Regions from separate parts of the Maricaulis sp. W15 genome, predicted to be linked through region 1. Evidence: predicted binding sites of a transcription regulator. Region 1 holds the regulator's gene; each other region holds the start of a gene.
What was found. The regulator LexA, encoded in region 1, represses DNA repair genes until DNA is damaged. The targets are predictions, from matches to a motif close to ATGTTCCNCTTGTGTTCC.
Positions count from the first base shown of each region.

Region 2: AWH62_RS03235 (PA0069 family radical SAM protein) is a predicted target of LexA. The motif match lies at 4,028-4,045, and genes of this name have one in related genera.
Region 3: AWH62_RS08915 (metallopeptidase family protein) is a predicted target of LexA. The motif match lies at 6,031-6,048, and genes of this name have one in related genera.
Region 4: AWH62_RS10300 (thymidylate synthase) is a predicted target of LexA. The motif match lies at 5,399-5,416, and genes of this name have one in related genera.

Region 1 is NZ_LQXG01000012.1:354,064-361,663, reverse strand. Features, by position in the region: gene AWH62_RS07135 (divergent polysaccharide deacetylase family protein) at 1-587, opposite strand, end outside; gene AWH62_RS07130 (aminodeoxychorismate/anthranilate synthase component II) at 687-1,277, shown strand; gene trpD (anthranilate phosphoribosyltransferase) at 1,600-2,619, shown strand; gene trpC (indole-3-glycerol phosphate synthase TrpC) at 2,644-3,441, shown strand; gene lexA (transcriptional repressor LexA) at 3,538-4,236, shown strand; gene AWH62_RS07110 (ComEC/Rec2 family competence protein) at 4,464-6,563, opposite strand; gene gltX (glutamate--tRNA ligase) at 6,634-7,600, shown strand, end outside.
Region 2 is NZ_LQXG01000002.1:74,766-82,365, forward strand. Features, by position in the region: gene AWH62_RS03220 (tetratricopeptide repeat protein) at 1-1,196, opposite strand, end outside; gene AWH62_RS03225 (electron transfer flavoprotein-ubiquinone oxidoreductase) at 1,251-2,924, opposite strand; gene AWH62_RS03230 (uracil-DNA glycosylase family protein) at 3,073-3,939, shown strand; gene AWH62_RS03235 (PA0069 family radical SAM protein) at 4,068-5,198, shown strand; gene AWH62_RS03240 (EAL domain-containing protein) at 5,202-7,600, opposite strand, start outside.
Region 3 is NZ_LQXG01000016.1:183,739-191,338, reverse strand. Features, by position in the region: gene AWH62_RS08950 (ABC transporter ATP-binding protein) at 38-775, shown strand; gene AWH62_RS08945 (ABC transporter permease) at 775-1,515, shown strand; gene AWH62_RS08940 (GldG family protein) at 1,512-3,356, shown strand; gene AWH62_RS08935 (DUF4340 domain-containing protein) at 3,353-4,399, shown strand; gene AWH62_RS08930 (VOC family protein) at 4,389-4,778, shown strand; gene AWH62_RS08925 (DJ-1/PfpI family protein) at 4,856-5,545, shown strand; gene AWH62_RS08920 (MmcB family DNA repair protein) at 5,542-6,021, opposite strand; gene AWH62_RS08915 (metallopeptidase family protein) at 6,133-6,531, shown strand; gene rplS (50S ribosomal protein L19) at 6,629-7,027, opposite strand; gene trmD (tRNA (guanosine(37)-N1)-methyltransferase TrmD) at 7,024-7,600, opposite strand, start outside.
Region 4 is NZ_LQXG01000017.1:124,395-131,994, forward strand. Features, by position in the region: gene AWH62_RS10275 (LytTR family DNA-binding domain-containing protein) at 1-104, opposite strand, end outside; gene AWH62_RS10280 (CocE/NonD family hydrolase) at 263-1,993, shown strand; gene AWH62_RS16840 (LytTR family DNA-binding domain-containing protein) at 2,052-3,002, shown strand; gene AWH62_RS10290 (MipA/OmpV family protein) at 3,137-3,991, shown strand; gene AWH62_RS10295 (VOC family protein) at 4,570-4,941, opposite strand; gene AWH62_RS10300 (thymidylate synthase) at 5,538-6,395, shown strand; gene AWH62_RS10305 (phosphoribosyl-ATP pyrophosphohydrolase) at 6,407-6,763, shown strand; gene AWH62_RS10310 (dihydrofolate reductase) at 6,767-7,300, shown strand; gene hflK (FtsH protease activity modulator HflK) at 7,425-7,600, shown strand, end outside.

The sequences.
Region 1 (7,600 bases):
CGCACCCGCGCCTGTAGATCGGCATCGCTGAGGCCGAGCCGCAGCGCGTTCGGTCCCGGATCGGCCAGTCCGACCGGCTCCATCGGCATGTGCAGCAACACATCATGCCCATTGGCTTGCGCCAGCGCGGCCAGGCTCGCGGACGCCTCGGCGTAGGGCAGGATTGCGAGGGTCAATGGCACGGGCAGCGCAATGACGCGCTCGGCAGCGGCGACGTCCAGTCCGGCATCATCGATCACCAGCACGATTTGCGGTCGCCGCGCTGTGACCGGCGTGGCCACTGTGAGGTCGGTGATGACCGGGATCATATTTGATGCAGCTATGTCGATCGGCGCGTCCAAGTCATCGGTTTGTGAGGCGATTGCGACCGAATCCAGCGAATCAAAATTGCGGACGCGGCTGACGCGTATCCCCTGATGTTGGGACGTCTCCTCCGCCGAGGCCATGGCCGGCATCGGGAAACCGCCGTTGCTGGCGACAGAAAACACAATTGCACCAAGCAGATAGGCCGCAGCTGCCAAGGCCCCGGCGAAAGCCGGGATGGCTGAATGGCGGGCCTTGATCAATGTCGGAGCAGAGCGGGTCATGACCCCAGCACGCGCCAGCCTGGTTAATCAGGCGTTAATGCACTTGCAGGATTGGCGAAGCCCGGCCCGGCGACTAGCTTTCATGCCAAGGAGAGCCGCATGCTGCTGATCATCGACAATTACGACAGCTTCACCTTCAACCTGGTGCATTATTTCCAGGAGCTGGGGGCGCAGACCAAGGTCGTGCGCAATGATGCGCTGACCGTCGACGAGGCATTGGCCTTGCAGCCGAGCGGGATCGTGCTGTCACCGGGCCCGTGTGCACCGGACCAGGCCGGGATCTGTCTCGATCTGATTGCTGCTGCGCCTAATACGATGCCGATCCTGGGCGTCTGCCTCGGTCATCAGTCAATCGGTCAGGTTTTCGGCGGCGAGGTGATCTCGGCCAAGACCATCATGCACGGCAAGACCAGCCCGGTGGTGCATGATGGCAGTGGTATCTTTACCGGACTGCCAAGCCCGTTCACCGCGACCCGCTATCATTCCCTCGCGGTACGGCCGGAGAGCCTGCCGGACATGCTGGTCGCGACCGCCCACACTGCCGACGGCGAGATCATGGGGCTGGCCCACCGCACGCGTCCGGTGCATGGCGTGCAATTCCATCCCGAATCCATCGCCTCGGAACACGGCCACGCCCTGCTGCGCAACTTCCTCGACCTGACCGGCCTGCCCCGCGCCCAGGCGGCGTGATCGGGCGGCACGACCAGGCCGCACGCACATGGCAACGGCCAGCGGGCGTTGAAATGCCAGCGGCCCCGCGCTAGGTCCTTCCGGTTCGCTTTGTTCAACCCGGTGACAGGTATGCCGTTTTGCGCCCTTTCATGTCTCGCCCACCCGGCCGCCTTGGCCGGTCCGGTCGGCATGGCGGCGTCGACGCGCGTTCGATACGCTCAGCCGGCCACGCGATGGCGCAGCCCCCATCGATGGCGCAAGACCGCCTCCTGACGACCCTGCGGGGTGATGGCGTCCGGCCTCAAGCCGGATTTGAAAATAGCTGGCGAAACGACTGACAATGCAAAATATTTCCCTGTGCCTGAATGCCTTTTCACGCGGCACCTATCCCGAGGACGCCGCCATTGCCGGCGCCTTTGACGAACTCATGTCCGGCGATGTTGCGGATGCCGCCATCGGCGGCTTCCTGATCGGTCTCGCCGCAATCGGCGAGCGCCCTGTCGACATTGCCGCCGGCGCCCGCGCCATGCGCAGCCGGATGACCCGTATCACCGCTCCCGAAGGCGCCATCGACACGTGCGGCACGGGAGGTGACGGCAAGGGCGCCTGGAATATATCGACCGCCGCCGCGATCATCGCGGCTGGCGCCGGCGCCATTGTCGCCAAGCATGGCAACCGGGCCGCCTCCTCCAAGTCCGGCTCCTCCGACGTCCTGGCCCAGCTCGGCGTCAAGCTCGACTGTCCGCCACAAGTGGTCGAACGGGCCTTGCTCGAAGCCCGCGTCGGCTTCCTCTACGCCCCGGCACACCATGCTGCCGTGCGTCATGTCGGTCCGGCCCGTCAAAATCTCGGCGTGCGTACCGTGTTCAACCTGCTTGGTCCGCTGTCCAACCCGGCCGGCGTCAAGCGTCAGCTGCTCGGCGTCTATGACAAGCGCTGGCTGGTGCCGATGGCCGAAGCGCTGCGCAATCTGGGCTGTGAGCATGCACTCTTGATGTGCGGCGAGGACGGGATGGACGAGTTGACCACGACCGGTCGCTCGAACATTGCCGAACTGCGCGACGGGGTGATCCGGGAATACAGCTTCCATCCCGAAGAGGCCAGCCTGCCTCTGGCCAGCGCCGAGGCACTGCAGGGCGGCTCGCCGCAGATGAATGCCGACGCCATCCGCGCCTTGCTCGACGGTGAGACCGGCGCCTTCCGCGACATTGCCGTGCTCAATGCCGGCGCCGCCCTGCTCCTGGCCGGACTGGCCGACAGCATTGCCGATGGCACCCGCCTGGCAGAAGCGGCCGTTGATGACGGGCGTGCCAAGACCGCCCTCGCCCGTATGGTCGCCATTTCACACGGGGAGGCGTGAGCCATGAGCACCCGCCCCGAGACCATGCCTGACACGCTGGCCCGCATCGGCGCCTACAAGCGCGAGCATATCGCGGCCTGCAAACAGGCGCGCCCTTATGCCGAGATCGCCGCCGCGGCGCGCGATGTGGCGCCGGTACGCGGCTTTGCCAAGGCCCTCGCTGTCGCACCGGACGGCCTCGGCCTGATCGCCGAGATCAAGAAGGCCAGCCCGTCGAAAGGCCTGATCCGCGCCGATTTCGATCCGCCCGCCCTCGCCCGCGCCTATGAGGCCGGCGGGGCGAGCTGCCTGTCCGTGCTGACCGATACGCCCAGTTTTCAGGGCGCCGATACCTTCCTCACCGAGGCCCGCAATGCCGTCGCCCTGCCGGCCCTGCGCAAGGATTTCATGTATGATCGTTACCAGGTTGCCGAGGCCCGCCTACTCGGGGCCGATGCGATCCTGGTGATCATGGCGGCGGTTGATGATGACACCGCCCGCCAGCTGATCGAGGAAGCCAATGCCTGGTCGCTCGACGTGCTGGTGGAAGTCCATGACGCCGCCGAGATGGAACGGGCGCTGGCGCTCGACGCGCCCCTGCTCGGTGTCAACAACCGCAATCTGCGGACCTTCGAGACATCCCTCGACACATTCGACGCGCTGGCGCCGATGGTGGCTGATGACCGGCTGCTGGTCGCCGAGAGCGGGATTTTCGGCCGTGATGACGCCTTGCGCCTGAAACAGGCCGGTGCCCGCGCCCTGTTGGTCGGCGAAAGCCTGATGCGTCAGGACGATGTCCGGACAGCAACGGCGACCCTGTTGGGCCGTCCGGCGACCGCTTGACGACATTTCAGAACACTTGTAGAACAAACACTCCTATTCCTGATTTGTTCCCGCAGGCCTGCGCCTGATTCCGGGAATGCGAACAAGGGGGTTGCCTTGCTGACGCGGAAACAGAACGAGCTCTTGCTCTTCATCCATCAACGCATCAAGGAAACCGGCGTCTCGCCCTCCTTCGACGAGATGAAGGGCGCGCTGCAACTGGCCTCCAAATCCGGTGTTCACCGCCTGATCACGGCACTGGAGGAGCGCGGCTTCATCCGTCGCCTCGCCCATCGCGCCCGGGCACTGGAAGTGCTCAAATTGCCCGAATCAGCGGCGGCGGCTGAAACGCCGAGCCTGCCACGCGGCAATCTCGGCCCCAATGTCGTGCGCGGCAATTTCGCCAAGCCCGAGGAAAGCCCGCGCGAATCGACGGTCGACATACCCGTGCTCGGCCGGATCGCCGCCGGCGTGCCCATCTCGGCCATCCAGCATGAAACCGACCGCCTGCCCGTCCCTGCGGACATGGTCACCGGCGGCGAGCATTTCGCGCTTGAGGTGAAGGGCGATTCGATGATCGAGGCCGGTATCATGGATGGCGACACTGTCCTCATCCGGCGCTGCCAGTCTGCCGAGTCCGGTGATATCGTGGTCGCCTTGGTTGATGACGAGGAAGCCACGCTCAAACGCCTGCGCAAAAAAGGCGGCTCAATCGCCCTGGAAGCGGCCAATCCCGAATACGAGACCCGCATTTTCGGCCCCGATCGGGTCAAGGTGCAAGGACGTCTTGTGGGACTGATCCGGCGTTATCACTGACGACGTGATTGCTTTGCTTGGCAACTTCGATGCGCACGGTTTGAATCGTCCTTGGACGCTGTCACAGCCATAGGCGCAGGTCGCAGGTGCGCTCTACAGGCGCCGCCTGTGTGCCGTTTGGAACGCACCGGTGGACGCCGGCTCTTGTTCCAGATTCAGCTCCTGCCGCGCCGCGACGATGGTCCGGGATCAGGCGGGCAAGGGACCGTCGCAAATCGCCACCGCCATCAACGCCCGTGCCAGGGGCGTGCACCGACCAATGGCCGTGCACGCTGGATCGCGACCAGTTGACCATCACGCAGATGCAGTGACTGGCCACCGGTTCTCGCCAACTCATCGGCATCGATGATCCGGGCTTGGCATTGGCGGGCAATTGCCGGCGGCACCGCAAGATCAGCCACAATGAGGTCGGCGCGGGAACAATCGGTCGGCCAATCCTGCAGCGACGACAAGCGGGTCACCCGCACGCCCTGGAGCCGGGCATTGCAGCCATGGCTGTCACAATTGGCATCCCAGACTGCCGGCGCCGGATCCGCCACCCCGCGCGCCTCGAGGAACACCCGCGCTGCAAAGCGTGAGCGGCGCCGGTCGCTGACCACCCAGCCGGTGGCGTCATCTCGGGCGAGGATCAATCCGGTCTCGGAGATGAAGAGATCCGGCTGCGGCAGCACGGCCCACAAACCCAGCGCCGCTGCCATCACGGCGGCCCCGCTCCAGCGCCACAGTCCACGAACCAGAAGGCTGGCGACAAAGCCGGCCGCAAACAAGGCCAGAACCAAGCCCGGCGTTGCCGGCAGATAACGCTGCGCGCCCGGCCAGTCGGCGACCATGTGGGCCAGTGCCAGCATGATCGATAACCCCCACTCCATGACGGCGAAGGCCGGACCATCCAGACCGACGGGTATCAGCACCAGGCCGAGCACGCCAGCCGGCATGACCAGCAAGGAGAAAATCGGCATCACCAGCAGATTGCCGGCCAGGCCGAAGCTGGCGACGCGGTGAAAATGGAAGGCGGCAAACCCGGCCGTTGCCGTGCCGGCAACCAGGCTGGTCGTGCCCAAACCACCGAAGAACAACCGTATCTGCGACAAGGCGCCAGCCTGCGAGCCACGGCGGGACCGGTCCTGCCACAGCCGCGCCACCGTGATCAGCGCTGCCGCCGCGGAAAACGACATCTGAAAGCCCGGCGTGATCACGGCTTGGGGCTGCAAGGCAAGGACGGCAATGACGGCAAGGCTCAGCGTGTGCAGCGACAGGGCGCGGCGTCCGAGAATGACTGCACCGAGCACCGAAACCGTCATGATGAAGGCGCGCTGGGTCGGGATCGTACCGCCGGACAGGACCAGATATCCCACTGCGAACACCAATGCCACCCAAGCCGCCGGCACAGCGGCATCATAGCGCCGCGCCCAAGGAAAGATGGTGGCCAGACCGAGACGGACGGCGAAAAAGACCCCGCCGGCCAGCAAAGCCATATGCATGCCGGAGATCGCCAGGACATGTCCAAGCCCGGCCCTTCGCAGCGCTTCGACATCACCCGGATCGATATGGGCCCGGTCACCGGTCAGGAGGGCCGCTGCCAGCGCACCGGGGCGGGCCTGCATGCGCGAGCGGATATGCCGGGACATGTCGGCCCGCAATCGGGCCACCGCGCGGGCTGCCCGGTCCTGGTGCACGGGAGGGCCGGCCTCGGCCGGGGCAATGCCGTATCCTGTCGCGACGATGTCACGAAAGGCTGCGTGAAAGGCAAAATCATAGCCGCCCGGCACCGCGGCCGGTCGCGGCGGTGCCAGCACAGCGCGAAGCCGGATCGCGTCGCCGGGCCGGATACCGGCCGGATCACCAAGAACTCTTACCCTTTGCGGCCTAGCCCCATCATCGGCGGCGACGAGACGCAGCAACAGGCGTTGTCGGCCACCGCCGCTGCGATCGATCGCTTCCAGCCAACCGGTCAGCTCGACCGCGCGATCCCCGGTCACAAATGGTTCGCGGTCATGATGGGCCGCTGTGTAGCGGGTTGCGTGCCAGCCAAAGAGCGCGGTTGCGACCAGGAAAATCGCCAGAAGTCCGGCTAGCCGATCCGCCCCAATTCGGCTGGCGGGGGAAATGCGAACCGTGGCCAGGAGCACGCCCGCGACCGCGACCGGCAAGGCAATCAGCCCCCATCCCGGCTCGACCGGGGCGGAAAAATAACTCGCACACCCGGTCATTGCGCCCAGGCTGCCAACAATGGTCGGGCTGAAATCCGCAAGCGGATCAACGCGATTGCCCGGTGAGTTCCGGCTATTTGCCGCGCGTTGCGGCAGGATTGCGTCAGGTTGAAGCATCAAGCAGCCTACGGTCTATCGCAAAAGCTGATATTCATGCTAACACGGCTTTCCCTTCTCGCAGTGCAGCATGAATTCGCAATTGCAAAACAACGACAAGATGATCCGCACGCGCTTTGCGCCCTCGCCCACCGGCTTCCTCCATATTGGCGGAGCCCGGACGGCGTTGTTCAATTGGTTGTTCGCCCGTCGTCATGGCGGCCAATTCCTGCTGCGCATCGAGGACACGGATCGCGCCCGCTCGACCCAGGCCGCGATTGACGCGATCCTCGACGGGCTTGGCTGGCTTGGCCTCGACTGGGATGGCGATGCCATCTCGCAATTCGAGCGCGCCGATCGCCATGCCGAGATCGCCTATGCGCTGCTGGAAAACGGTCATGCCTTCAAATGCTGGTGCACGCCGGACGAAGTCCAGGCCCTGCGGGATGCAGCCTTCGCCGAAGGGCGCGCCCTGCGTTCGCCCTGGCGCGATCGCGACCCGGCCGACGGGCCTGCCGACCAGCCCTTCACCGTTCGCTTCCGGGCGCCGGACAGCGATGTCGTGCTCGAGGATGCAGTCCAGGGCACCGTGCGCTGGGCGGCCAAGGAATTCGACGACGTGATCCTGCTGCGTTCCGACGGCAATCCGACCTATAATCTCGCCGTCGTGGTCGATGATCACGACATGGAGATCACCCATATCGTGCGCGGCGATGATCACCTTGTGAACGGCGCCCGCCAAAGCCAGATTTATGACGCCATGGGTTGGGACCGCCCGGTCTTTGCCCATGTCCCGCTGATCCACGGCCAGGACGGCAAAAAACTTTCCAAACGCCATGGTGCGCTGGGCGCGGAAGCCTATCGCGACATGGGCTATCTGCCCGAAGGTCTGCGCAATTATCTGCTGCGGCTTGGCTGGTCACATGGCGACCAGGAACTCTTTAGCGATGCCGAGGCGGTCGCCGCCTTCGCTCTGGACGGCCTCAACAAGGCGCCGGCGCGGATGGATATCGACAAGCTCAACCACATCAACGCCCACCATATCGGCCAGGCTGAGA
Region 2 (7,600 bases), on a different contig from region 1:
GCATCGGCGGCGGCGAGTTCCGCGATCACCTGTTCATACAGCCCGACAGCTTCAGGGCAGCGGTCCTGCACCCGCAAGAGATTGGCCAGCAGGGCGCGCGCCTCGCGGGCGCCTGTCTCGGCCAAGAGACGCTCGGCCAGAACCGTGGCTTCTGCCGCCCGGTCGGTCTGCACCAGCAACCAGCTCCGCTCGATATCGGCGACAAAGCGATACGGCCCATCGGCGACAGCGGCGTATTCAGCCAGCGCAGCGTCCGGCAAGCTGATGCGCTCCAAGACTCCCGCCAGGCTCATCCGGGTCGGGGCGTAGGCCGGGTCGAGCCGCTGGACCAGTCGCAGATAGATGACCGAAAGGTCCATATCGGCCTGCTCGGCGAGATCGAAGGCCGGGCCGAACAGGGCTCGCGACGCCATTTGCGGCACCGGCAGGCGGCGGGCCGGACGGTTGCCGGCCTCAAGCCGACCTATCGCTGCATTGACAAACGGGTCCGCCGGATTGGCCTCGAGATAGGTCTGATAGAGGGTGCCGGCCTCCTCGGCACGGCCTTCGCGCTCGAGGAAATTGCCGTACATTTCCGTGGCAAGCCGCGGGAAGACGGCCGAATAGACTGCGGTGCGATAGGCATTGTCCGCCGCCGCCGTCTCTCCCGCCACATCCGCCAGCATCGCCTTGTGCAGCCACAGGTGCGAGGACAGGAAGCCCGGCGACACCGTGGCATTGGCAGCGTCCATCGCGGCCAGCGCCTGGCCGTCTCCCATCAGTGCCCATTGCAGCAGGAGGTCACGCATCAAGGCGTTGAACGGGCCATAGTCCGGCGCGGCTTCCAGGCTGGTGATGGCAGCGCGATAATCGCGTCCGGCGATCTGGTCAGCAGCAACATAGAGCGTGGCCAGGCGGCTGGGATCGCCCGCTGCAACAGTGGTGCGCGCCAGTTCGGCGGCGAGTTGATTGTCCCCCGCCAGCAATGTCGTGATGAAAGCCCGGTCGGCCAGGGTGGCATTGCCCGGCGCCTGATCCAAGGCCCGGGCATAACCGGCGGCCGCGCCGGCAACATCGCGGTTCACGCCGGCATAGCGGGCCGCGAGGAAGGCGCCATAAACTGTCGTCCCCTCATCGACCGGGTCGGTCGAGGTGGCGCAGGATGACAGGACCATTGCGGCGGCAACAAGCGGGAGGATGCGGACAGGAAAACTCATGCCCGCATGCTCGCTCTGCTGGCCTTCCGGCGCAAGGGCCGGAGGCGGTTGGGCCTACATGTTTGCGTACATCGGACCGCCGCCGCCTTCCGGCGTCGTCCAGTTGATGTTCTGGTTCGGGTCCTTGATATCGCAGGTCTTGCAGTGAACGCAGTTCTGGGCGTTGATCTGGAAGCGCTTGTCACCAGAGGTCTCGTCCTCGACCCACTCATAAACCCCGGCCGGGCAATAGCGGGTCGACGGACCGGCGAACTCACCCAGTTCAGAGAGTTTTTGCAACTCGGCATCGGAGAGTTTGAGGTGGATCGGCTGATCCTCCTCGTGATTGGTGTTGGAGATGAAGACCGAGGACAGGCGGTCAAAGGTCAAAACGCCATCCGGCTTGGGATAATTGATCGGTTTGTGCTTGGACGCCGGCTCCAGACTCTCCGCGTCGGTCTTGCCGTGCCCCATCGTGCCAAACGGCGACCAACCGCCGAAAATCGTGGTGCACCACATGTCGACCCCGCCCAGGGCAACGCCCCAGAAGGTGCCGAATTTGGACCAGAGCGGTTTGGCATTGCGCACACGCTTGAGGTCCTTGGCGACCCAGGATGTCTCGTAAGCAGTCTGGTAGTCCGACAATTCGTCATGCTGACGACCATCAGCGATGGCGGCGAACACGCTTTCAGCGGCCAGCATGCCGGTCTTCATGGCGTTGTGGCTGCCTTTGATCCGCGGCACATTCACGAAGCCGGCTGAACAGCCGATCAGGCCACCGCCCGGGAAGGCCAGCTTGGGCACCGACTGATAGCCGCCCTCGGTGATGGCGCGGGCGCCGTAGGAAATCCGCTCGCCACCCTCAAACACCGCCTCCATGACCGGGTGGGTTTTCAGGCGCTGGAATTCCTCGAAGGGCGACAAGTAGGGGTTCTTGTAGTTGAGGTGGACGACATAACCGACCGAGACCAGATTATCGCCGAAATGGTACATGAAGGAGCCGCCACCAGTCTGGCCGTCGAGCGGCCACCCCATGGTGTGCTTGACCATGCCCGGCTTGTGGTTCTCCGGCTTCACGCGCCATAATTCCTTGATGCCGATACCGAATTTCTGCGGCTCCCTGCCTTCGGACAGGTTGAAGCGGCTGATCAGCTTCTTGGCCAGCGAACCGCGCACGCCCTCGCCGATCAGCGTGTATTTGCCGCGCAGCTCCATGCCGGGCTGGTAGCCGTCCTTGTGGCCGCCATCGCGGGCAAGGCCGAAATCACCGGTGATCACACCCTTGATGGCGCCATCTTCCTCGATCAGCTCGGCAGCCGGGAAACCGGGATAGATCTCGACCCCCAGCGCCTCGGCCTGCTCGGCCAACCAGCGGCAGACATTCGCCAGCGACACGATGTAGCAGCCATGATTGCTCATCAGCGGCGGGAAGAAAAGCGTCGGCAGGCTGATCGACCCGGCGGCGCCGAGCACTTCGAAGATGTCAGTCTTGACCTCGTCCTCGAGCGGCGCGCCCCGCTCTTTCCAGTCCGGGAAAAGCTCGTTGAGGGCTTTGGGATCGACCACGGCGCCGGACAGGATATGGGCACCGACCTCGGCGCCTTTTTCCAGCAGCGCGATGGAAATCTCCGATCCGGCCTCGGCAGCCATCTGTTTCAGGCGGATCGCGGCAGACAGGCCAGCCGGGCCACCGCCAACGATGATGACGTCATATTCCATGGATTCGCGTTCGATTGCGGCGTCGGTCATCTCGTTGGCACCCTTCCCGTTTCGTGGTCGCTGTCTGTTTAATGCGGTGTTCGGCTTGCAGGTCTTCGGTCATACCCTAGGATCGAACACCCATCTAGCGCGTCCCGCCGTCGGGATCAAAGCTATTACGTTAACGTGCACGTCAATCATGACCGATACCGGCCCCACACTGACCGCCCATGACGAGAAGGCGCTGAAGGCTCTCATCGCCTGGTGGGAGGATGCCGGCATCGAGATGGACGAGCCTGTCATCACGCCGCGGCCCGCAGCGGCGGGAGCGCCGTCGACCAGCCCGGAACCGCGCCGGGAATCCCGTCGGGTACCGCCTGCCGAGCCGGTCCGGGCGGCAACGCCACAAGCCGCCCGTGCCGCCGGTTTCGGCGACGCCGTGGCGACCGGACCAAGCGCACAGACGCTGGCAGGCGACGCCACCACGCTGGACGCCCTGCGATCCGCCATTGATGCGTTTGAGGGATGCGCCCTGAAACGCACCGCCCGCAACACCGTGTTCGCGCGTGGTGACCGCAGCGCCCGGCTGATGGTGGTCGGCGAAGCCCCCGGCCGTGAGGAAGATGATCGCGGCGAACCCTTCCTCGGTCCGACCGGGCGATTGATCGACCGCATGCTGGCCGCCATCGGGGTCGAGCCGGACCAGGCCTATCTCACCCACGTCCTGAATTGGCGGCCGCCGGGCAATCGGGCGCCAACCCAGGAGGAGGTCACCCTCTGCCTGCCCTTCATCGAACGCCATATCGCGTTGAAGAAGCCGGACGTCCTGTTGCTTGCCGGCGGCCTCGGAGCGCAGGCCCTGCTGCGCAGCGACACAGCCATCACACGGCTGCGCGGCCGCTGGGTGGACTATGCGTTGCGGGATGCTGCAGGTCAGCCGACCGGAACGACCATACCGGCGCTGCCAATCTTTCCGCCGAGCTATCTGATCGCCCGTCCAAGCGAAAAGCGGCTGGCCTGGCAGGACTTGCAGACACTCGCCGAACGGTTGGCCGGACACCGCTGAGCCAGGCCGGGCCGTCATCCCCAGGACAATATCGGCACCGCCCGGATGATCGCCACCTCAATCCGGGTCACCGATGTCGGTCTGAAATTTGTTCTTGATTTGTTCCATTTTTGAGTCATGATGCGGACATGACCGAGCGCCCTGGTGGCTACGCCCTTAATGCCCCTCAGGAGGCCTCCCTGCTCCACCGCCCCGGAGCGAGAGGTCGGGGCGCTCGGTCAAACATTACGGGCCGCTATGAAAGCGAGACCCGGGAAGCCTTCGACGATGGCTGGACCGAAGCGGACGGCCAAGCGCCCAAGCTCGGCATGACAGTGCTGAGGGATGCGTCGAAGTCCATCATCTCGACCAATAAATCGCCGGACATATCCTTCGACCAGTCGATCAATCCCTATCGTGGCTGCGAACATGGCTGCATCTATTGCTATGCCCGGCCCAGTCACGCCTATTGGGGCTATTCGCCCGGCCTCGACTTCGAAAGCGTGATTTTCGCCAAGCCCGACGGGCCGAAGCTGCTCGAAGCCCATTTCAACAAGCCCGGCTATCAACCCAAACCGATCATGATCGGCGCCAATACCGATGCCTGGCAGCCGTTGGAGCGCGAGCGTCAGCATACCCGCGACATCCTGAAAATCTGCGCCCGCTACAAGCATCCGATCAGCGTCATCACCAAATCGGCGCTGATCCGGCGCGATCTCGACATATTGGGACCGATGGCGGCCGACGGGCTGGTCAAGGCGGCGATTTCCATCACCACGCTCGACCGTCGCCTGACACGCGACATGGAGCCCCGGGCGGCGGCGCCGCACCGGCGCCTGGAAACCATCTCGGCCCTCAAGGCCGCTGGCATCCCGGTCACCGTGATGATGGCGCCGATCATCCCTGCCCTCACCGATCACGAGATCGAACCGCTGCTGCAGGCGGCCGCGGAGGCCGGCGCCGACAATGCCGCCTATGTCCTGCTCAGACTGCCGCTGGAGATCCGCGACCTGTTCCGCGAATGGCTGGCGGACAAACGCCCCGACTCTGCCGGCCGGGTCATGTCACTGATCCGGCAGATGCGCGGCGGCAAGGATTATGATGCAGCGTGGGCGACACGGGGTCGCGGCACCGGCCCCTACGCCCAGCTGATTGCCAGTCGCTTCCGCAGTGCCATCAAGCGTTTCAAGCTGGACGCACCGCGGACTGCCCTGGACATGAACCGCTTCGAACGCCCGCTCGGTTCGGCTGAACAGCCCGGACTGTTTGATGAAAAATGACGGTCAGCCGGCGCGGTATTGGCGCAGCGGCTTTGCCGACCCCACAAGGGTCGCGATCTCCGCCCGGACCGCTTTGGACGCCTCGTCGAAACCGGCAATCTGGCCGCGCGTCAACGGTCGCGACAGGAGATAGCCCTGCAGCACCAGGTCGGGCTGGAATCCGAGCGCGCCCAACTCGTCGAACTCCTCGATGCCCTCGACCACGACATTGATGTTCAGCTCGCGCGCCAGGTCGATCGTGGCCCGCACAATGATCTGGGCCTCGGGATCATTCTGCAGACCGGTCATGAAGGAGCGGTCGATCTTGATCTTGTCGAAGGGGAAGGCGCGCAGATAGCTCAGTGAGGAATAGCCGGTACCGAAATCATCAATTGCCAGGCCGACACCGAGATCCTTGAGTCCGCGCAGCACTTTCAGGGCCCGGGCCTCATCGTCAATCAGCACGCCTTCAGTGATCTCGATCTCGAGCCGCTGCGGGGCCAGGCCGGACTTGGCCAGGGCGCGCTGAACCGAATAAACTAGATTGCCCTGTTTGAACTGGGCCGGGCTGACATTGACCGCGATCCGGCGCTCGTCCGGCCAGTTGACCGCTTCGCGACAGGCCGTTTCCAGCACCCATTCACCCATTTTCAGGATCAGGCCGGTTTCCTCGGCGATCTGCACGAATTCCGACGGCGGGACATTGCCGCGACGCTCGTCATGCCAGCGCACCAACGCCTCAAACCCGGACACCCGGCCATCGCCGAGCCGGACCTGGGGCTGGAAATTGAGGGTCAGCAGGTCGTCATCAATGGCCAGGGCGAGGTCCGCCTCCAGCATGCGCCGTTCCTGCATCATCAGGCCGAGCTTGGGATCAAAGTCACACACCTGGTTCCGGCCCTGCCCCTTGGCGCGATAGAGAGCCAGGTCGGCCTGGTTCATGAGCCTGTCGGGGTCCTCGCCGTCCATCGGGAACATCGTCACACCCCCCGACGCCGAGACCTTGAGATGCAATTGTCCGATGGTCAGCGGTGAGCCGACATTGTTGACCACGCGCTGGGCGGTCAGCAGCACGTCCTCGCGATTTTCGACATCCGGCAGGACGACAGCGAATTCATCGCCGCTCAACCGGGCCGCAACTGCATTGCGTGGCAGGGCGTCAAGCAGGCGTTCCGAGACCGCTACAAGCAAGCGGTCACCGACGGCGTGACCGTGCACATCATTGACTTCCTTGAAGCGGTCGAGATCGAAGAACATCAGGGCGACCTGGGTATCATCATCCCAGGCATTGCGAAGTTCGGCTTCAAAAGCCTCGCGGAATTTCAACCGGTTCGGCAAGCCGGTCAGCGTATCATGGTGGGCCAGATGGACCATGCGCGCCCGCGCCCGCTCTTCCGAGGACACATCCCGGAAGGCGAAAATGCGGGCGGTCAGCCCGTCAAAATCCATCTCGCGTGCCCGCACCTGTACCGTGATCGGGGCACCGTCCCGGCAGCGCAGGCGGCATGTCATCGGGTCGGTCTCGCGGACATTCTGCAAGACTTCGATGGCTTCGGCATCCAGGGCCAGCTTGGCCACCGGCATGCCGACAAGGTCTCCGCGCTCGAGCTTGAGCATCTCGCAGAAACGCCCGTTCATGTCATGCATCAAACCGTCGCGAACGACGGCGATACCCTCAAACGTGGCTTCCGCAAGGGCCCGGATGCGGTGACCTTCCGCAGCCCGGCGCAGGCCGAGATGCTGGTCGATCGCAGCCGCGGCGAGGCCGATGCTGACGACAAACACCGCGCCGAGGGCAATGGTGATCGCAAGCAGTTTCGGCGACAGACCGCCATCCTGTGCCGGCACGCTGAAATCAGGCACCAATTCCATCGCCGACATCGACAGGAAGTGCAGGCTGACCACGCCGCCGACCAGCAGGGCAGCGCCGCCAAACAGGCCACGGCGGCTGGTGCCGCCCGTCGCAACCGCACCCGCCGCAGCGGCGAACTGGACGCCCAGGGCCAGCGCGGCGATCACCAGTCCGGCATCCCAGACCACGCTCGCACCGACACGCATGGCGGCAACGCCCACGAAATGCATCGCCGCGACACCGCCACCGACCAGACCGCCGCCAATCGCCGACGCGTAGCGATAGTCCGAACGGACCGCGAAGGCCCAGCCGCAAGAGGAGATGATGACAGCGAGCAAAAAGGACGTGACTGTTTCGAACAGGCCGAACGACACGGGAATCGCGCTTTCATAGGCGAGCATGGACACAAAATGCGTGCCCCATATCCCGGTCCCGGTGACAAATCCGGCAAACAGGAGCCAAGCAGGCTGACGCGCTGCTTCCGCGGCCTTGGCGCGGCGCACGATCGATACCGCAGCCAGCGCAGAAAGCGCGCACAGCAAAGCGGCCACGGCGACGAGACCCAGATCGT
Region 3 (7,600 bases), on a different contig from region 1:
TAACGCTAGTCCCGTCAGATCATGAGCTCTGCGAACCATGCTGGTTGCCGATCAACTCATCAAGGATTTCGGGTCCTTTCGTGCCGTCGATGGTGTGAGCTTCACCCTCGAGCGCGGCGAAGTGCTCGGCTTTCTCGGCCCCAATGGTGCCGGGAAAACGACCACCATGCGCATGCTCGCCGGTGGTCTGGAACCCGATGGCGGCCAAGCCGCGATTGCCGGTTTCGACTGTTCAACCGCGCGCCTCGAGGCCCAGGCCCGGCTGGGTTATCTGCCTGAAGGCGCACCGTCCTACCCGGCGATGACACCGCGAGGCTTCGTGATGTTCGGCCTGCGGGCGCGCGGCTTCACCGGCGGTGCGCTCAGCCGCGCCACGGATCTGGCGCTGGAACGGGCCAATCTCGGCGAGATGGCCAGTCAGCCGATCGGCACCCTCTCCAAGGGTTACAAGCGCCGCGCCGCCCTGGCCGCTGCGATTGCCCATGACCCGGCCGTCCTGATCCTCGACGAGCCGACCGACGGGCTTGATCCGAACCAGAAGGACGGCGTGCGCCAGCTGATCCGGGACATGGCTCCGGAAAAAGCCATCATCATCTCCACCCATATCCTCGAGGAAGTCCCGGCGGTGTGTTCACGCGCCATCGTGATTGATCGTGGCCAAGTCCTGTTCGACGGCACGCCGAACGCCTTGGCAGCATCCGGGCCGGACGATACGGTTGAGGGTGCCTTCCGGGCCCTCACCGGGGCGTCGACGGGCAAGGGGGTGGCGGCGTGATCCATACCCTGCATGCCGTCTATCGGCGCGAACTCACGGCCTATTTCCAGACTCCGCTGGCCTATGTTTTCCTGGCGGTCTTTGCCTTTTGTGCACCGGCCTTTGCCTTTCACATCGGCCGCTTCTTCGACACCAACCGGGCCGATCTGGCGCCGATGTTCGATTATCTGCCCTGGCTGTTTGTCGTTCTGATGCCGGCATTGGCGATGCGCGCCTGGGCCGAGGAACGTGATCGCGGCACCTTGGAATTCCTGATGGCGCTGCCGATTCCGCTCTGGGCTTCGACCGGCGGCAAGTTTCTCGCGGCCTGGACGATGGCGGCCATCGCGCTCGGCCTCACCTTCCCGATGTGGATCGCCGTCAACTATCTGGGCGCGCCCGACAATGCCGCCATCGCGACGGGCTATCTGGGTGCCTGGCTGATGGCTGGCGCCTATCTGGCAGTTGGCCAGGCGCTGTCGGCGACCACCTCAAACCAGGTTGTCGCCTTTGTCCTGGGCACCGGTGCGGCTTTCCTGCTGACCATGGCCGGACTGCCCTTCGTGCTGTCAGCGCTGGGCGAGAATGCGCCCGCTGTCCTGTCCGAATTCGTCGCCGGGCTGAGCGCGCTGGAGCATTACAGCGCTTTCCGTCATGGCGTGATCGGCCTGCCCAACCTCGTCTATTTCGTCGGTCTGATTGTCACGGCCCTGACGGTGGCCGGCGTGCTGATCGCGGAACGGCGCGGAGGTGGACGATGAAACGCCCGCTCTTCCTGCCCCTGATGCTGGTCAGCCTGGTCCTGGTCTTCCTGGCCGGCAATGACCTGGCGGGACGCTGGTTCAGTGGTGCCCGGCTCGATCTCACCCAGGACGGCCTCTATCGCCTGTCGGAGGGTTCGCTGGCGGTGATGGACCGTCTTGATGAGCCGGTTGAGTGGCACTTCTATTATTCCCGGGCCGAGGCGGCGCAGTATCCGGCCATTCGGGCTTATGCGACCCGGGTTCGCGAATTCCTGGCCAGCTATGCCGACCGGTCCGGTGGCCGGATACGGCTCAATGAAATCGACCCGGAACCCTTTTCGCCGGACGAAGATGCGGCGCTCGAGGCCGGGTTGACGCCGATGCCGACCGATGGTGGTGACCGCTTGTTCTTCGGCCTGGTGGCCCGCAACTCGGTCGATGATCAGGCTGTTGTTCCGCTCTTCCGTGAAGAAGCCGAAGCCCGCCTTGAATACGATCTGACCCGTCTGATCGCCGATATCGAACGCCCGGCACGGCCACGCCTGGCGGTGCTCACAAGCCTGCCACTCAGCCCCGATGACGGCGCCCCCAACACCTTCATCACCGAGCTGAATGCCGCCTATGAATTGGTCTGGCTGGGTCGCGATTTCGAGACCATCCCCGACGCCAGCGCCTTGCTGATCCTGCATCCGGGCACGCTCAGCGAAGGCCAGACCTATCTCATCGATCAGTTCGCCCTGTCACGCGGCCGGGTGGTAGCCTTCATTGACCCGCTCGCCCACATGGCCCTGCGCCCGGGCGCCGACGGTCTGCCGCCGCTCAATGCCAGGCGGGCGTCCGATCTCGGCCCGTTATTGACACGCTGGGGCCTTGGCTATGATCGCGAGAGTGTCGCCATGGATCGCCAACTCGGCCTGCCGGTCGAGATTGTTGAAAGCGATGGCCGTGCCCGCCGTCGTGCCTATCCGCTCTGGTTCGCCCTAGGCCAAAGTGAGATCAGTCAGACTGATCTGGCAACGGCGACGCTCGATCTGGGTCTGAATTTTGGCTCCCCCGGCTGGCTGGAAATCGGTGGCCTTGCCGACGGGCAAATCACGCCCTTGCTTGCGACCTCACCGGAAGGCGCTGTGCTTGATGCCGACATCGCCGCCGGCGCGCCGGGACCGGACGCCTTGTTGCGGGACTATATGCCCGCCTCCAGCCCGCCCGTTCTCGCGGTGCGCGTGACCGGCATGATTGAAACGGCCTTTCCGGCCGGTCCTCCGGCCGGCGAAATCGCCTTCGATCCGGCTGATCATCGCGAGCTGTCCGACGGGCCGGTCGACATCGCCATCGTCGCCGACGCCGATTGGCTGGATGACAGTTTCTACGTCCGCACCGACCCTGGAACGGGGACAAGTTTTGTCGCCGACAATCTGACCTTGGCGCTCAATCTGATCGACATGGCGGCCGGTGATCCGGCGCTAGTCAGCCTGCGGTCGCGGACGCCGTCTTTGCGCCCGATGACCCGCGTCGAACGCCTTCGCGCCGATGCCGAGGCGCGCTATGTCGCGGCCCAAGACGCGCTTGAAACCCAGATCGCGGACGCGGAAGCGCGGCTCGACCGTTTGTTGGGCAGCGGGCAAGCATCTGCCCTGCTGGCGTCGTCACGGGCCAGTGATCGTGAGGAAGCCATGCGGCTTCGCGCCGAAATCCTGCAGACCCGCGCCGAGTTACGGGCGATCGAACGCGATTTCCGTCGGGATATCGATGCACTCAACGCAGACCTCCAGTTCTGGACGATCGGTGTGCCGCCGGCCCTGGTCATCCTGTTTGGCATTGTCGGCTCGATCGTTCGCCGCCGCCGGAGGCGCACATGAGCGTTCGAACCGACCAGCGCCGCCGCACCCAGCTTGTCATCGCCGCCAGCGCTGCTGTGGTCGTGACGGGCCTTGCCATTGCCGCGGCTGTAATGGATGCCCGGGAAACCTGGCGGCCTGATGTCAGCGGACCGGTCCTGCCAAGCTGGTCGAGCGCCGTGGTGTCGGCGCGGGAGATCGAGATCCATGGCAGCGAGCGCTTCAGCGTTGAACAGGTCGAGGGGGTCTGGCGCATGCCAAGCCGTGATGGCTATCCGGTTCGCCCGGAGCGTTTGGCTGAACTTGACGCCTATCTGGCAGCCCTGACCTATGAGGGCGCGCGCACGGCCAATCCCGCCCGCCTGGCGCGGATCGGCCTCGCTGAACCCGGCCAGGAAAACGGCGGTACCCAGATCAGCGTCCGCGGTGCGGATGGCGCGATGCTGGCTGAAATCCTCCTCGGCGAGACCCGGGGAGAGCGGGTTTATGTACGCCAGCCCGGTCGCAACCGCGCCTATGCGGCGCGGCTCGGCGATGGTGCCGTGGTGCGGCCGGACATGTTGCCGGCCGACGCGTGGCTTGATCTCGACTTTCTGGAGCTGGGCCTCAACGAGATTGCCCGGGCCGATGTCCAACCGGAAGCCGGTCCGGCCTACCGGCTTGAGCGCGCCGCGGCCTCGGCGCGAAATTTCTCACTGCGACAGCCCGGCGGCTGGCAGATGATCACGGCGGCCGCCGGCAATGGTCCGGCTGCGGCACTGGGACGGGTCCGCTTTCGTGAGGTGCGCCGTGCAGACCGGTTGGGCGGTGAGTTCGTCGCCGTCCACACCGCCGAGACCTTTTCCGGGCTTCGGGTCCGGATTGATGTGAAGGCGCTTGGCGCGACGCGCTGGGCACTGATCACGGCTTCGGCCATTACCGATGACGCCGAGACCGAGGCGGCGGCAATCAATGCCCGTGTCGAGGGCTGGGCCTATCTTTTGTCCGACCTCACGGTTGACCGTTTGATCCGGCCGCTTGACCGCATCGCCGACCCGCGCGCGGAGACCGAAGATGCGCCTTAACCAGATCACCATCCCGGTGCGCGAGATCGCCCGGTCAAAAGCATTTTATGAGCGGCTCGGTTTTCGGCTGCTGGTTGATAGTCCGCATTATTGCCGTTTCCTGGCGCCGGAGGGCGAGACGACTTTTTCGCTTCATGTCGAAGCGCCGGTCCAACCCGGTGCGGTCATCTATCTGGAATCAGATGATGTCGATGCAACCGTCGCGCGGCTGCAAGCTGCGGGCTTTGTCTTCGAGACCGAGCCGCGCGATGAAAGCTGGCTGTGGCGCGAGGCCATCCTGCTCGATCCGGACGGCCACAAGATCAAGCTCTATCATGCCGGTGAGAACCGCATCGACCCGCCCTGGCGCGTCAAGCCGCATGATACCGGGACGCGCTGACCGGATTTGATCGGCCTTTGTCATGTTCTCGCTGCGGGCCGGGTTCTAGTGTTTGCGGGCTGGAACCGGAGACAGACATGACCACATTGCGCCATATCGGATTTTTGCTGTTCGACGATCTCACCCAACTCGACTTCACCGGCCCGCTTCAGGTCCTGACCCGGATACCCGGCGCAAAGGTCCATCTGGTCGCCCGGGCGGCCGGCCCGGTTCGGACCGATTGTGGCCCCTTCATCCTCGCCGATACGTCATTCCAGGACTGCCCGCAGCTCGACCTGATTTGTGTGCCGGGCGGGTGGGGTGTCGATGCGGCGATGGAAGATGCCGCGACGCTGGCCTTCCTGCGCCGCCAGGCCGAAGGCGCGCAATTCATCACCTCGGTGTGCACCGGTACCTTCGTGCTGGGCGCCGCCGGTCTGCTGGCAGGTCGCAAGGCGACGACGCATTGGCGCTATCATTCCGCCCTGTCGCGCTTTGGCGCCGAACCGGTCCGGGAGCGCGTTGTCCGGGACGGTAATCTGTTCACCGGCGGCGGTGTCACCGCCGGCATTGATTTCGCCCTGACCATCGTCAAGGAGCTCTATGGCGACGGGGTCGCCCAGGCGGTTCAGCTGGGACTGGAATACGACCCGCATCCGCCGGTTGACAGCGGGACGCCGGAAAAAGCATCTGCGCCCGTTCTGGACGCCGTCGAGAGCCGTTTCGCACCGCGCTGGGAGGCTTTCCTACAAGTCGTCGACCGGGTTGCCGACACGGCTGATGCCTAAGCCGATGCAGGGCTGGTGTCGGTACCGGGTTCTCCGACCCGCATCAAACGGTCGGCGGCGGCGCGGGCGAAGCGCAGCGTCAACGCCTTGCGGCGGGCCGGCGCCAGTGTGAGCACCGGGCTTTCCCGGATGATCGCGCCGCCAAACCCGTCAGCAATGATCAGCCCGGCATCGTCAGGGATGACGTCGCGCGGAAAACGTTCCGACACGGCGAAGTACAGCCGGTCGCAATAGCCGGCATAGTTCGTCCATTTGCTGTCGGCGCGAAAGTCGGCAATGCCGGACTTGATCTCGACAATGATGATCTCGCCCTTGCGCCCGAGCGCCGCCAGATCGGCCCGACGCCCGTCCGGCAGGATGAATTCGGGAATGGCGCTGAACCCCATATGCCAGAGCAGACGCGCCGCTCCGCGCATCAGCGCTTGGGCGTCGTCAATCCGGGGATTGGCGGCGGAGGCGGTATCATCAAGGCTCATGACGTCAGTTTGTTCCATATATGTTCCGGCCGCAAGTCCAGGACTGAATGTCCGGTTTCCAGTGCTCCCGCGCTCCGCCACACTGTGCCGTCAAGACAGGCTGGAGAGCTCATGCCCAAGCACCAAACGGCACCGTCGATCGAGGATTTTGAAGCGCTCGCTGCGAGCGCATTCGAGACACTGCCTGCGGAGATGCGTCACTTGTGCGCAGGACTGGAGATCTTTGTCGCCGACTTCGCTGACGCAGAAACCCTCGCGGCGGTCGGTCTGGATGACCCATTCGAGCTCACCGGCGTCTATATCGGTGTCGATCTGTCGCAAAAATCGGTGGCCAATCCGTCGCCCGAACCGGATCGCGTCATCCTGTACCGGCGGCCGATCCTCGACGAATGGGCCGATCACGGCGAGATTCCGCTCGGTGAGCTGGTGACCCATGTTCTGGTGCATGAAATCGGCCATCATTTCGGGCTGTCGGACGATGACATGCACCGGATTGAGGACGAGGCGTAGCATCAGGCCGGACGGGTCCTGCCACGCGAACACACAAAAAACCCCGCCAGCCAAGCTGACGGGGTTTTCGTGTCGCAATCGCGAAAGGAGAGAGGGACTAGCCCTTCTTCTTCGGCTCGCGCTTTTCGATGCCACGACCGGAGACGCGTTCGGCGATACGGGCCGACTTGCCGCGACGATCGCGCAGGTAATACAGCTTCGCGCGGCGGACCTTGCCCTTACGCTTGATCTCGATCTGCTCGACATTCGGCGAGTAGAGCGGGAAGACCCGTTCGACGCCTTCACCGAAGGAGATCTTGCGAACGGTGTAGCTCTCGTTCAGGCCACCGCCATTGCGGGCGATGCAGACGCCTTCATAGACCTGGATCCGCTCACGTTCGCCTTCCTTGATGCGAACATGGACGCGCAGCGTATCGCCGGCGCTGAAATCCGGAATTTCCTTGTCACCCAGGACGCGGGCGGCTTCTTCTTGTTCAAGCTGCTCGATCATGTTCATCGTGCATTCTCCTTGCGGGCCTTGTACCTCGTCCAGAGGTCGGGGCGACGCGCCTTCGTAATTTTCTCTGCCTGTTCCCGGCGCCACGCCGCGATGCGGCCATGATGCCCCGACAACAGGACCTCCGGGATCTCCCGATCCTCAAACACGCGCGGTCGCGTGTAGTGAGGATATTCGAGGAGATCACCCTCGAAACTCTCATCCTCGGCCGACATCGGGTCGCCCAGCACGCCGGGGAGAAGTCTCACACAGGCCTCGATGAGAACCTGCGCGGGCGCTTCGCCCCCGGCCAGCACGGCATCGCCAACACTGACCTCTTCCATTTCACGGCTTTCGATCACCCTCTGGTCGAGGCCTTCGAAGCGTCCGCAAAACACGACAACGCCCGGACCCGTCGCCCATTCCCGAACCCGGGACTGGGTCAGCGGTTTTCCGCGCGGCGTCAAATAGATCAACGGTCGTTTCCCGCCTTGCCAGCGAGACTGCACCGCATCAATCGCCTCCGTCGCGACATCCGGCCTGAGCACCATACCGGCGCCTCCGCCAGCAGGGGTGTCGTCCACGGAGCGGTGC
Region 4 (7,600 bases), on a different contig from region 1:
AGCGGACCGGCATTCAGGGTCGACTCCGCGACAACAATGGTCAGCCCTGCAAACCACAATACGGGCCGCAAAACACGGTTTGAATTGTCACGCCAAGACGTCATGAACCAGTCCCCTCGACCCGAACGGTATCCCGAAACGGCAAGCGCGTTCAATTCGTGCGCAGATGATGCCAATCCGTGGAAAACCGGTATCCCCGCGCATCCGCCCCGCATTGGATATCTGTTCGGCCGGGTATCCGGCTGCGGCGGGGGACCTTTGCATGTCCGTACCGCTGGTCTCAAAAACTGCGATCAAGGACTCGATCATGGAGTTACTAAAGAAGCGGCAGAGCCTGGCGCATCGTCTCGGATGCGTTTGGGGAGGAATCGCCCTGGCGCTCGGACTGTCAGGTTTGGCCATGGCGGCCGACCCGGTCTCGACGCCCAGCTATACCGGGATGATCATCGAGCGGAATGTCGAAATCGTCACGCGCGACGGTACGACATTGCGCGGCGATGTCTTTCGTCCCGACACGGATGAAGCCTTGCCGGTCATCATGTCGATGACGGCCTATCAAAAGGACATGCCATGGCGGCCGTGGGAGGGCATTGATGCCCTGCCCACCGAAAACCAGAACTGGGAAACCCCGAATCCGGACCGGTGGGTGCCCTATGGCTATGTGATTGTGCGGGTTGATACCCGCGGCACCGGACAGTCACCCGGCATATTCGAACCGCTGTCGGCGCGCGAGGCGGAGGATTTTTATGACGCCATCGAGTGGGCCGGCGACCAATCCTGGAGTAATGGCAATGTCGGCCTGTCCGGCATTTCCTACATGGCGATCAACCAATGGCGGGTGGCCAGTCTTCAGCCCCCCTCGCTGCGGGCCATCATTCCCTGGGAGGGATTTTCCGACCAGTACCGCGACGGCGTGTTTCAAGGGGGAATCCTGAGCTACGCCTTCCTGGTCAACTGGTACAATGGTGTCATGTACGACAACATTCTGCGTGGCTGGGACAATAATGATCCTGATGCCTTCGGGAACAGCTTCCTGTTTGAACTGATGCGGCACCGTTTGGACGGTCCCTTCTGGGAGGCTCGCCGTCCGATCTGGGAGGATCTGACAGTACCGGTGCTCAGTGCCGGCAACTGGACCGGATTTTATGGCGCGCAGCACTTCCGCGGCAATACCGAAGGCTACAAGCTTGCGGCGTCGGAACACCGCTATTTGCGCATCCATACCGGCGGACACCAGGACGCGTTTTATTCGGAAGAGGGCTTCCAGACCCAGCTTGCCTTCTTTGATCATTGGCTGAAGGGCCACGATACCGGCCTGCTCGACGAGCCGCCGGTCCGTCTGGCCATCCGGAGAAGTGTGGCCGATCCGGCGGATTTCGAATGGCGCTCTGAAAATGAGTGGCCGATTGCGCGCACCGATTATCAGCGTCTTCACCTGACCTCGGACGGCGGGCTGTCACCGTCAGCGCCGGGGCGGACCGGACGTGTCGATTACATGTCGCCCGCGATCGATCAGCATGACGAGATCATTCCGGCCGGGATGGCGGCCTTCGTGTCCGAACCCTTTGAGGCGGAGACCGAAATCACCGGCGAGATCATGGCCGGACTGTGGGTTTCCACCAGCCGGGACGACATGAATATTCACGCTGATCTCTACATTGTTCACCCGGACGGCACCGAGGAAAGGCTGACGCGAGGTCGTCTCCGCGCATCGCAGCGGCGTCTCGATCCGGAAATGTCGACACCGTCGCGGCCCTGGCTCGCGCACGACCGGATCGAACCCCTGGTCGCTGGCGAGGTCTATCCCGTCGAGTTCGAGATCTGGCCGACAAGCATGATCTTTTCACCGGGCTCGCGTGTGAAGCTCGTGATCGCGTCCGGCGCCTACCATACCCGCACATGGGACCGGCAAGAGCCGGAGGCGACCAACACCATCCATGTCGGAGGCGACTACCCCTCCTTCATCCAACTCCCGATTATTCCCTCACAATAGTCCGGACCAAGCGCCCAGGGCGGGGTTTCAACCGCCCTGGGTGTGCGGGCGGGCGTCGGTGGCGCCGGCAAGCCCGCTGGCTGCACCGTCGGTGCAGGCTGGCTGGCATCCGCCAGCGTTGGGAGGCATACTGCGCCTGTTGCCTCCGGACCGTGACGCCAATCTTGTGAGTCCCATGCAGTACGGAAAAGCGGTTTTTGCCTGCGCCTGCGTATCGCTTCTGTTCGCTGTGATTTTCGTCGAACAGGGGGTCGACAATTCCGGCACGGATGGCGGCTATCTTATTTTCGTCTTCTGGTTCGCGGCGCTGTTCTATTCAGCGATCCTGTTCCTGGCCGCCCGCAACCTGATCGCCCGGTTGACCGCACGCCTGAACTGGCCTCGCGCGGTGACAGTCGCGCTTGCCTGTGCCGCTGCCATAGTGTCGGTGCTGCCGGCCGCGTCCCTGATGACGGTCTCCTTGGACAGTTTTCACCATGACGCTGACCTCATCAGCAACCGGGTGCCGGGCCAAACAGCGGTTGATTTTCTTGAGATCTGGCTGGGGGAATTGCTGGACATTACACCCACCGCCACGATCTTCCTGCTGAGCGTTTTCGGGGCGACCGTCCTGCTTGGTGGCGTGACATTGCTGCCTTCACGTCCAGTGGTCGGATCGGCCGGCCCCGACGTGGAGTCCAGTCGCTGCGATGATGCCGGGCGGATGGCGAACCTGATTGACCGCACCATTTGGGCGCTTCAGGCCGACGAGCATTACGTTCTGGTGCACGGTCCCAACGGCACCCGCCAATCGCTTGGCCGTCTGCGCGACGCGATCGCTGCGGTGGAGGGCGTGCCCGGTCTGCAGGTACATCGGTCCTGGTGGGTGGCCCGCGACGGGATTGAGGCCGTCGACGACGATCCACGACAGGTGCGCATCCGGCTTCGCAGCGGCCAGCACGTACCCGTGAGCCAACGACGACTGAAGGCTTTCCGCGACTGGCGGGGCGTGCAGTCCGACCCATCCTAGCTCAACCATCCCGACGCTTTCATTCACTCATTCGTTGACCTGACGCTTGCAGCGCGCTCACGAAATTGGCGTTGCGGATGGCGTGCGCGCCGCAACAACTCCTGTGCGTTGTTTTGCTCCCAGGAGACCCTTCAATGGACAGATTTTGCAAACTCCCCGCTTTCGCCTCCGCGGCCGGTTTCGGCTTCACCACACTGCTGGCTCCGGCCACGGTGCACGCCGAGGCGCTCTCCCCGGTCGAGGCGCGCAAGGAAGCGGCGCTCGCCGGCGACCTTACAGGGCTCAGCGCCCTTTTGGGGATCGTGGCGGAGTCGTCCCCGGTCTACGCCGGCAGCGACAATCGCGAGACCGGCGCCGCGCCTATCCTTTATGGCATGTATGATGACCGCTATTACGTATCCGGCGACGAGATGGGCATTTACTGGCCCATACTAGGGTCAGAGTGGCGGTTGAAAGCCGGTATCGGCTACGAGCCAGGCCGCGACCCGTCCGACGATCCGGCGTTGGCAAATCTGGCCACGATGGACAGCACCGCCGTATTGGCCGGGGGGCTGTTCCGCCAGTTTGGCACGTCGGCGGTCGGCTTTGGATTCGAGGCCGATATCGGCGATGCCGGCAAGGGCGTCGTGACTTTCCTCGGAGGTTCCTACGATTGGCACCTGATGGATAACGCCCTGACCCTCACGGCCTATGGCGATATCAGCTATGCCAATGCCGAGCATCTGCAGACCGAGTTCGGTATCACATCCCTTGAAGCGGCAGCCAGCCAGGCTGACCCAAACCCGGCCTTCCGCTACACCGAATACCAACCCTCCAGTGGCCTGAAATCCGCCGGTGTGGGCTTTGGCGCGCGCTACCGGCTCAATGAGCAATGGATGATCATTGGCAATGTAAGCGGTGAATTCTTCGGAGACGAAGCGACCGGCAGCCCTCTGGTGCGGGAAGATTACGAGCTGGAAGCCGTGCTCGGGGTTGCATTTTCGTTTTAGCGAACATGAGATGTGGTGATGGTGCTCATGGGGAAGGGACTGTCGCCACACCAATCGCGGCTTGCGAGTCGAGCGAGCGGGGCCAACGAAAGAAGCGGGTACCTCAGTAGCGCCATTTCGAACCCGACGACTTCGCAAGCGGGACCGCGCGCCGGGCGGTCAGCCCGCCTCCATCGGAGACGTCCGCACCGCGGACTGTCGCGAGATCGAAGAGAATGGCGCACTCAAGAGGATTCCGGATGAATGGTCACCGGCACCTTTATCTGGGCAGGCGTGTGAAGCTCGTCATCGCGTCCGGCGCCTATCATACCCGCACATGGGACCGGCAAGAGCCGGAGGCGACCAACACCATCCATGTCGGAGGCGACTACCCCTCCTTCATCCAACTCCCGATTATTCCCGCGCAATAGTCCGGACCAAGCGCCCAGGGCGGGGTTTCAACCGCCCTGGGTGTGCACGGGACGATCGGGCTAGGCCGTTCGCCGGACTGTTTTACGCATCGGTCCTGTTCCTGGCGATCCGCCACCTGGTCGCCCGCTAACGATTACGCCGGTGTGGGTCACCCACGTTCAACGTCATCACCCCATATAAAACACATTCAGCTTGTTCCCGTCCGGGTCTCTGAAATAGCCGGCGTAGAAGCTGTCGCCGCGGGGGCCGGCGGGGCCTTCGCAGGGGGCGCCGAGTTCTTCGACGGCGAGCTTGTAGACCTTGTCGACCTGTTCCTTGCTGTCGGCCTGGAAGGCGGCCATGACGCCATTGCCGATGGTGGCCGGTTCGCCATTGAAAGGCTTGGTCAGGCCGATACCGGCGCCGCCATCAGGCTTGCCCCAGGCGATGAAATTCTCGTCGCCCATCATGCGGCCAACACCGAATTCGGCGCACAGCTTGTCGTAGAAGGCGGCGGCCTTTTCCAGATCATTGCTTCCCAGTGTCACGTATCCGAGCATGTGTGTGTTCCCTCTATGTTCCGATGCCGCAACCATACACCAAGACCGGCGGCGAGCGAGTCACAATTTGATCTCTCCTGACAGGACGGGGGGCGTAGCCCGATACCGCAAAAACCGGGGACACGTACCGATTCAGTCTTCCAGTGGCGCCTCGCTTCGCCGTTTCGGGCGGCCGGATTGGCCCGGTCTGAGCCGCCGGCCTCCCATGAGAAATCGGGACACGTACCAATTTTCGCGCGCCATGCGCAGACCTGCTTATAATTCCCTTGTCAGCCAGTGGGCCGTATCCGGTTCTTGAGGTCAAGGGCGCCGCAGGCGCCGCTCCGCGGACATGCCCCTTGAGCTCAAGAACCGGATACGGCTTTCTCTCGGCAAGGGGTTTATGGTTGAGTGTGCGCTCGGCCCCCTTCGGCCCGCCGCTCCGCGCCGGTCCACTTCCCCCGCAAGCGGGGGCAGAAGGCTGCGCTCGGGTTCCTATTTTCCCGCAGGCCCGCCAATCACTTGCCGCGACTATCCCCGGCTGATCTGGGCTCGCTGGTTCAACCCGGACGGCTTCGCTGGCATGCTGTCTCGCTGAGAATCACCGGGAGCAGGACATGGCCGTCATCGACAGCGAAACCTTTGCGCAGGCGCAGGCCGGGGCTGGCGGGTCTGACGTCGAGAATGCCTATCTCGACCTGCTGCGCGATATCCTGGAAAACGGCGCCGAGCAGGCGGACCGGACCGGCGTCGGGACGCGGTCTGTGTTTGGCCGCCAGCTGCGCTGTGACCTGTCGAAGGGCTTCCCGTTGCTGACCACCAAGAAGGTGCATTTCAAGTCGATCGCGATCGAGCTTTTGTGGTTCCTGCGCGGCGAGACCAATGTGCGCTGGCTGCAGGAGCGCGGGGTCAAGATCTGGGATGAGTGGGCCGACGAGAATGGTGATCTCGGCCCGGTCTATGGCAAGCAGTGGCGGCGCTGGGAGGGGCCGGACGGCACCGAGATCGACCAGCTCTCCAACATCCTCGAGCAGATCCGCAATAATCCGGCCTCGCGGCGGCTGATCGTGTCGGGCTGGAATCCGGCCGATGTGCCCAACATGGCGCTGCCGCCCTGCCACACGCTGTATCAATTCAATGTCGCGAACGGGAAGCTGAGCTGCCAACTCTATCAACGCTCGGCCGACATGTTCCTCGGCGTGCCGTTCAATATCGCCTCTTACGCCTTGCTGACCGCGATGGTGGCGCAGGTCTGCGGGCTGGAGCCGGGCGAATACATCCACACGTTCGGTGACGCCCACATCTATTCCAACCATATGGACCAGGTCCGCGAACAGCTGTCACGCACGCCGCGGGGCCTGCCGCGCCTGAAGCTCAATCCGGAGGCAACCGACCTGTTCGGCTTCGAGTATGAGGACATTGCGCTGGAGGGTTATGACCCGCATCCGCGCATCACCGCGCCGGTCGCCGTTTAGGGGCGGGCGCCATGTCCGGACCGCTTGATGAGCTCGCCGACAAGATCGTCCGGGTGTCCGACATCTATGCGACGCATTTCGATATTGATCGCTCGGGCGACTGGCCGCTGTTGAAACTGCAGGAAGAGGTCGGCGAGCTGACCCAGGCTTATCTGACCACCACCGGCCGCACCCGCCGTCCCGCCGATGACGAGGCCCGCAAACAGTTGGCGCTGGAAATGGCCGATGCGCTGGGCATGTTGTTGATCATGGCCAAGGCTGAGGGCATCGACATGGACCAGGCCATGCAGGATAAATGGCTGCACTGGCTGGATCGCGACAGTGCGGTGATGGAGCCGGGCGATGCCAGTGCGGGCGGGGAGGGCTGAGCCATGGCCAACTCCACCACCAGCATCATTCCGAAGATCGCCTTCGTCGTGGCGCGCGGTGCCAATGGTGTCATCGGGGCTGACGGGGATCTGCCCTGGCGCCTGTCATCCGACCTGCAGCGTTTCAGGGCGATCACGACCGGCAAGCCGATCATCATGGGCCGCAAGACCTGGGAGAGCCTGCCGCGGCGGCCCCTGCCGGGCCGGCTCAATATCGTGATCACACGCCAGGCTGGCTATCTGACCGAGGGCGCGATTGTGGTCAGCGAGCCGGGCGAGGCCATGAAGGCGGCCTTCGAGCAGGCGCGCAGCGACGGTGTGGACGAGGTCTGTGTGATTGGCGGCGCGCAGATCTATGCCGTGATGATGAACCTGGCCGAACGGCTCTATCTCACCGAGGTCGAGGCCAGCCCGGATGGCGATGCCCGCCTGCCCGAGATCATTGAGAGCGAATGGCACGAGGTGGCGCGCGAAGCGCATCCGGCTGGCGAGCGCGATGATCACGCCTTCGTCCTGCGCACGCTCGATCGCGCCTGACACAGTCCGCGTTCGCGGCAAAGGGGGGACATGCCGCTGCGCCGTCCCGTCCGATTACCCTTGAACCGTAACGCGCATACGTTCATTTAGGGCGCAATGGAAATTGAGAGGATCGATCCAGCACATGTCATGGAACGACAATCAGGGCGGAGGCGGCGGAGGCCCATGGGGCTCCGGCGGCAATAATAATAACGGCCAGAACCCGTGGGGCCAGCGTCCCCAGGGTGGCGGCGGACCGGATGGTCCCGATCTCGACGAGGTCGTCCGCGACATGCAGCGCAAGATACGCGGCATGTTCGG